Linked DNA regions of Pseudobacteroides sp.. The main gene of each other region encodes a partner of the protein of the gene in region 2 in a complex. Links are inferred from orthologs where the notes say so. Each region holds a gene or a part of one and is shown on either strand. Other genes may lie near its edges. The genes, in order: uvrB and VIO64_RS11005.

Region 1 (3,215 bases), on a different replicon or contig from region 2:
GAAAATGAATTGTAACAAACAGTATTGCAACTAAAATATTTGCTCCCCAAAACTCTATGAATTCCTCAATTTTATTAAGAAGAAACCCCCTGAAGACTATTTCCTCAGTCAGACATGTTACCAATACAACATTTATAATTTTATCCAAGTCAAAATCCATGTTTAAAGAACTCTTTCCATAGAGGAACATTTTTCCCAAGTTTATACCTATAAGGGCTCCACCTATTACAAGTCCCCAGACAATGCCCATTAGTGCACGGCTGTTAAGTTTCAGATAAGATAAGGGCTTATTGCCATCAATATATATTATGTACATAAATACCGGAACGGCCCAAATAAAAACCTTAATAAGACCGTTTAATAAAATGCCCGGGGGGCCCGCATATTCTTCATACACCATAGGTGACAAAACACTTCTGTGAAGAGTCCAGGCCCCATAAAAAATAAGAAAGTAAATCAATAAATAGTGAACCTTGTGTGCCTTAATAAACGAAGTTACACCTTTTGACCAACCACTTTTGCTATCCATAATGTCAATTCTCCATCCTGTCTTTAAGTTCCATAATTTTATCCCTTAACTCAGCGGCTCTCTCAAATTGCAAATTAACCGCCGCTTCTTTCATTTCCTTTGAAAGTTTGTTTATAAGAGCCTGTATTTGTTCTTTTGTTGATGTTTCTTCATCACGGCTGATTCCATACTCTGCTCCCTCTTCTGCCGCTTTTGTAGCTTCTATTACATTCCTTACAGCCTTCCTGATTGTTGTGGGGGTTATGCCATGCTGCTCATTGTATTCCATTTGAAGCTTTCTTCTTCTATTGGTCTCATTCAATGCCTTGCTCATGGAATCTGTTATTCTATCGGCGTACATAATGACTTTGCCTTCAGCATTTCTTGCTGCCCTACCGATAGTCTGGATCAATGAGGTTTCCGATCTTAGGAACCCTTCCTTATCAGCATCCAATATAGCTACCAGTGAAACCTCAGGCAGATCAAGACCTTCCCTTAAGAGATTGATACCTACAAGCACGTCAAAAACTCCAAGCCTCAAATCCCTTATAATTTCCATTCTTTCAAGGGTATCTACGTCTGAATGCAGATATCTCACCTTAAAATCCAGTTCCTTAAGATAATCGGTAAGGTCTTCAGCCATCTTTTTTGTCAATGTGGTTACAAGCACCCTTTGATCCTTTTTAACCCTCTCGCTTATTTCGCCTATCAAGTTGTCTATCTGCCCTTTAATAGGATTTATTATTACTTCAGGATCAATAAGACCTGTTGGCCTTATAATCTGCTCAACAACCTGTAAAGAGTGCTCCTTTTCATATTTTGCAGGGGTGGCACTTACATATATGGCCTGATTTACCCTCTTCTCATATTCCTGAAACTTAAGCGGTCTGTTGTCAAAAGCAGAAGGAAGTCTGAAGCCATACTCTACAAGTGCTTCTTTTCTAGACCTGTCCCCGTTGTACATTGCCCCAATTTGGGGGATGGAGACATGGGATTCATCTATCACCAGCAGGTAGTCATCAGGAAAATAATCCATCAGTGTGTATGGAGCACTTCCAGGAGCACGTCCACTGATATGCCTTGAGTAGTTTTCAATTCCCTGACAGAAACCAACCTCCTGAAGCATCTCAAGGTCATACCTCGTCCTTTGCTCAAGCCTGTGTGCTTCCAGTATTTTGCCCTGACTTTTAAGATCCTTCAGTCTTAAATCCAACTCTTCCTCAATACTGCCCAGAGCCTTTTCCATCTTTTCTCTAGTTGTTGCATAGTGTGATGCTGGGAAAATAGAAACATGTGAACGAGTTCCCTTGATCTCACCTGTAAGCGAATGAATTTCAGTAATCTTCTCTATTTCATCACCAAAAAACTCAACCCTGATTACGTTTTCAGATGACGATGCAGGAAATATCTCCAACACATCTCCTTTAGCCCTAAATTTGCTTCTCTTAAAGTCTATTTCGTTTCTTTCATACTGAAGGTCTACAAGCTTTCTTATTACCTCATCCCTGTCTTTTCTCATGCCAGGCCTTAAGGAAAGCATAAGATCTGTATAATCCTCAGGGTCTCCAAGGCCGTAAATACAGGATACACTTGCTACAATAATAACATCTCTTCTTTCAAAGAGTGCTGCTGTCGCGGAGTGCCGCAATTTATCTATTTCATCGTTTATTGATGAGTCCTTCTCAATATAGGTATCAGTTGATGGAATATAAGCTTCCGGCTGATAATAGTCATAGTAGCTTACAAAATATTCAACTGCGTTATCAGGAAAAAACTCCTTGAATTCACTGCACAACTGGGCAGCCAAAGTTTTATTATGTGCTATTACCAAAGTTGGCTTTTGCACCTTTTCAATAACATTTGCAATTGTATATGTTTTTCCCGAACCAGTAACGCCTAAAAGCGTCTGATGCTTATATCCCTTTACCAACCCATTTCCTAAAAGCTCAATAGCTTTGGGCTGATCCCCGCGTGGTACATATTCGGATTTTATCTTGAATTCCGACATTGCCTGTTAATCCTTTCCATTAATTACTTTTACCATATCCACACAATATTCCCCAAATTACCTGTGGATAATGTTGATAAGTATGTGTACAACTTTATTTATCTTAATATCTCTGTTGATAACTTTGTCAGTAAATCTTCCAAGTGAAATTTTTCAGCAGTCTTATTACATTTTTTTACGCCAAAAGCTATTATTTTTTATAAAGCCAGAGTATGTTTGTCACACCTCTTGGATAATATTTGCTGCCTATTGCTTCCCCTAATATAAACTGATCACTGAAGCACCAATATGCATTCTCTCCCCTTAAGAGCCACGACTTATGCACTTCATCCGCATCCTTTGAAAAGCTGTCTGCGTCAATATCCAATATATCACTTATTATAAACTTGCATAAATAAATTTTACTAGGCCAGGAGTTATTACTGGTTGATGATATCTTCCAGCCACCATCTTCAAAAATACATATCCCAGGCTTCATAACAGCTTTTATATGTTTCTTTAGCAGCTTTATATAATCACCATAAGGACCATTCTCGGAAACTACATCTTTCAAACCAGCAATATATGGAAAAATCAAGCCTTCCACTGCCGGAATAATTGCTGCTTCTATTCCTTCTCCAATTATAGCAGGAATATAATCTTTTTTGTCACTATTTTTAATTATTGTATCAACACATTTTCTTGCCTGAGCTTTTGCTA
Region 2 (3,398 bases):
GTAATAATTGTTGCTGTTGCAATAGTTGTAGGAGTGCTAAGCTTGCATGAAAAATCTGCTGTGGATAAAGCAGTGGTAGATGAAAAATTAGGTCAGATGGAAAAGTTTATAGATGAGCAGAAGTGGACTGAAGCAAAAAGTATTGGTAATGAGCTATTAGACATGAATATTGCTCAGGGAACCAAGGTCAGTGTATATTGGGAGATGGGGATAATTGAGAGCTATCAGAAAAATTTCGGTACTGCTATAGATTACGCCAATAAGGTACTAAATATAAGCTCTGCTGACGGTCATTATTTGCTGGGACTTATTTATACCGATATGAAAAAGTACGATCAGGCTATAAATGAGTTTACCATTGTAGGACAAACGAGCCCAATGTATAAAAATACTGCAGACAGCTGGATTGCGGAGCTTAAGAAGCTTTCAGGCAGTGGAAAATGATATTGAAATAAAGCGTTTAACTTAAAAAAGTGACTTTGCTTTTATTGAAGCGAAGCCACTTTTTAATATCCAGAAAATTATGGTGTATACTGCACCACAATTTCTACCCTATCTTTGTGAGGTTGGCAAAAGCTGCCATTAGTCTTTTCATTCCAGAGCCCTTAAAGTGTATTTCCAGTTTGAAATCATCATTCTCCTTTTCTACCGATGTAATAATACCTATACCAAACTTTTTGTGCTCCACCTTGTCTCCGACATTAAAGGCAGACTTGATACCTGCTGGTTTTGGGGAACTTACTGATGCAGGATTGTAGGTCCTGTTCAGGCTGGAAATAGTATCCTTTTGGACACTGTTTATTTGCCTTGGAAAGCCTGAATCCTTTTGCATGCCGTTAGCCTGCCTTGGGAAACCTGAGTTCCCTGAGGTGGTGACGCTGCTGGAGAAACTTGAAGCCGATCTGGCCGATGGCCTTCCATAGCCTTCAATAAGCTCCGCAGGTATTTCGTTTAAAAACCTAGAGGCTTTATTGTATGTGGTATTTCCAAATAAGGTACGGCTTAAAGTGCTTGTCATGTAAAGCCATTTTTTGGATCTGGTTATTCCAACATAGCAAAGTCTTCGTTCTTCTTCAAGCTCACTTTCATCAGTTACGGCACGGTAGCCTGGGAATATTCCTTCTTCCATTCCTACAAGGAAAACTGCTGGGAATTCAAGGCCTTTTGCACTGTGAAGAGTCATAAGTACAACATTATTTTGCTCCTCTTCAAGCTTATCAATATCTGCAACAAGGGAAATACCTGCTAGATAGGCTCCAAGGCTCTTGTCCTCTTCTCGTTCCTCAAACTCTATGGCACCTGAGATAAGCTCCTGTATGTTTTCAAGCCTTGTCTGGGCTTCAACCGTATTCTCAGCCTTTAGCTCCTCCATAATACCCGACTGCTTTATTACTTCTTCAATAAGCTTTGAAACAGGCAGTTCGCCCTTCATAATCCTGAATTTATTAATGAGGCTGACAAAAACCTCAAGCTTGGAGGTAGCCCTCTGGAGCTCAGGTACACCGGCTGCAGAATCGATTACACTGAAAATACTGCAGCCCCTCTGGTTTGCTACGCCTTCTGCAGTATCAACTGTGGTGTTGCCAATACCTCTTTTTGGAACATTGATGATCCTCTTAAGGCTAATGTTGTCTGAGGGGTTTTGAATAACCCTCAGGTATGCGATTATGTCCTTTATTTCTTTCCTGTCATAGAACCTCAAGCCTCCAAAAATCCTGTAAGGGATAGACTCCCGCATAAGCATTTCTTCTATGATACGTGATTGAGCATTGACCCTGTAGAGGATGGCAAAGTCTTTATAGCTGACATTTTCCATTGCACTAAGCCTTTTAATTTCAGATGCTACAAAACCGGCCTCCATATACTCGTTTGAACCCTGATAATACTGAATCTTGGGCCCTTCAAGGGTTTCTGTCCACAGGCTTTTGTTCTTTCTTCCAGTATTATTCTTTATAACATTATTTGCTGCATCAAGTATAAGCTGGGTTGACCTGTAATTTTGCTCCAGTTTAATGGTTTTACAGTCCTTAAACTCCTTTTCAAAGTCAAGTATATTTCTTATGTTTGCCCCTCTCCAACCGTAAATTGATTGGTCATCGTCACCAACAACGCAGAGGTTTCTATTGGTCTGTGCCAAAAGGCTTATAAGGGTGTATTGTGCAGTATTGGTGTCCTGGTATTCATCCACGAGAATATATCTGAATTTTTTCTGGTAGTAATCAAGAACATCCTCATGTTCTATCAAAAGCTTTATTGTCAAAATTATAATGTCATCAAAGTCAAGAGCATTGTTTTGCTGCAGCTTTTTCTGATATAGCTCGTATATCGAGGCTATCTTGTTCATTCTATAGTCTGCCTGATACATTTTGCTGTAGGTTCTGGTGTCAATCAGCTCATCCTTTGCCCTTCCTATGGCATCAAGCATGCCTTTAGGGGGGAAGTTTTTTTCATTGAGGTTTAGTTCCTTCAAGCAATCCTTTATTACAGTCACCTGGTCAGATGTATCATAGATAACAAAGCTGTTGTCGAAACCCAACCTGTCAATGTATCGCCTTAGTATTTTGACACAGGTTGAGTGAAAGGTTCCTATCCACATGCCTTCACACATGGAGCCCATGAGCCTTCCGATCCTCTCCTTCATTTCCTTTGCAGCTTTATTGGTAAATGTAATAGCCAAAATGCTTGCAGGATGTACAGTACGGCCTCTTAACACCCTAACGGCATCCTCTGAAAGCTCTGCCTTTTTGTTTGTAGGCAGACTCTCCGCTATGCTTCTAAGCATGTCCATATCAGCATTTTCAGCGTATGCAGGTATGTGCGTGCTTTTGTACGAATCCCCAAATCTAATCATATGTGCGATTCTATTGACAAGAACAGTGGTCTTTCCAGAACCGGCACCAGCTAAAATGAGAACAGGACCGTTTATAGTATAAACGGCTTCCCTCTGCCTTTCGTTCAAAAAATTGTATTGGGACTGGATAAGTTTATCTCTTAAGGATATGAATTCCTTTATGCTATTTTCACCGGATATCATTTTTTATCACCTTCACAATAAATCAATTTATAATATCACTTTTCATATAAAAGTGTAACCAATTTAGTATAGCATAGATTTATCCCTACTTAAAGGAATAAATCACGTGGTTAATTTCCTGTGAAATTAAAAAGCCGCATCGAAATGCGGCTCTTACTTTTGAGTGATTTATTATAAATTTTATTATAATTGATTGAAATTAAATGCTTGTCTAAAAATCAGGCTCAATCAAGCCGTAGTTTCCATCTTTTCTCCTATAAACAACATTAACTTCTTTGGTATCCGCATTTGAAAACATAAAGAACTCATGACCCAAAAGGTTCATTTGCAGGATAGCTTCTTCAAGTGCCATAGGCTTTATAGC

What was found.
Region 1: the proteins of VIO64_RS11005 (region 2) and uvrB are in contact, whole or in part, in a crystal structure (PDB 7EGT), measured with the Thermus thermophilus proteins. The link is inferred for Pseudobacteroides sp. from one-to-one orthologs. Residues at the interface, in WP_096412145.1 of Thermus thermophilus: His654, Arg656, Phe657, Gln666, Asp668, Glu669, Lys680, Arg681, Leu682, Ser683, Lys685, Tyr686, Ala687; in WP_096411307.1 of Thermus thermophilus: Glu23, Leu25, Arg26, Asp27, Gly28, Glu29, Arg30, Phe31, Arg55, Glu326, Asp327, Phe328, Glu379, Ser382, Gln383, His398, Gly400, Arg401.

Annotation. Positions count from the first base shown.
Region 1 is NZ_DATCTU010000043.1:17,164-20,378, reverse strand. What follows is about bases 26-2,908. They hold uvrB (excinuclease ABC subunit UvrB), read right to left. Parts: upstream 2,517-2,908; coding sequence 534-2,516; downstream 26-533. Other genes in these bases: VIO64_RS07505 (glycoside hydrolase family 52 protein), read right to left, coding at 2,707-2,908; VIO64_RS07515 (type II CAAX endopeptidase family protein), read right to left, coding at 26-529. Also shown: more of VIO64_RS07515, read right to left, coding at 1-25; more of VIO64_RS07505, read right to left, coding at 2,909-3,215. UniProt on the Escherichia coli protein: The UvrABC repair system catalyzes the recognition and processing of DNA lesions. A damage recognition complex composed of 2 UvrA and 2 UvrB subunits scans DNA for abnormalities.
Region 2 is NZ_DATCTU010000074.1:90,432-93,829, reverse strand. The notes cover bases 292-3,357. They hold VIO64_RS11005 (ATP-dependent helicase), read right to left. Parts: upstream 3,035-3,357; coding sequence 548-3,034; downstream 292-547. Other genes in these bases: hpf (ribosome hibernation-promoting factor, HPF/YfiA family), read right to left, coding at 3,246-3,357; VIO64_RS11010 (hypothetical protein), read left to right, coding at 292-444. Outside these bases: more of VIO64_RS11010, read left to right, coding at 1-291; more of hpf, read right to left, coding at 3,358-3,398. UniProt on the Escherichia coli protein: A helicase with DNA-dependent ATPase activity. Unwinds DNA duplexes with 3'-5' polarity. Translocates on single-stranded DNA with 3'-5' polarity. Initiates unwinding more efficiently from a nicked substrate than double-stranded DNA.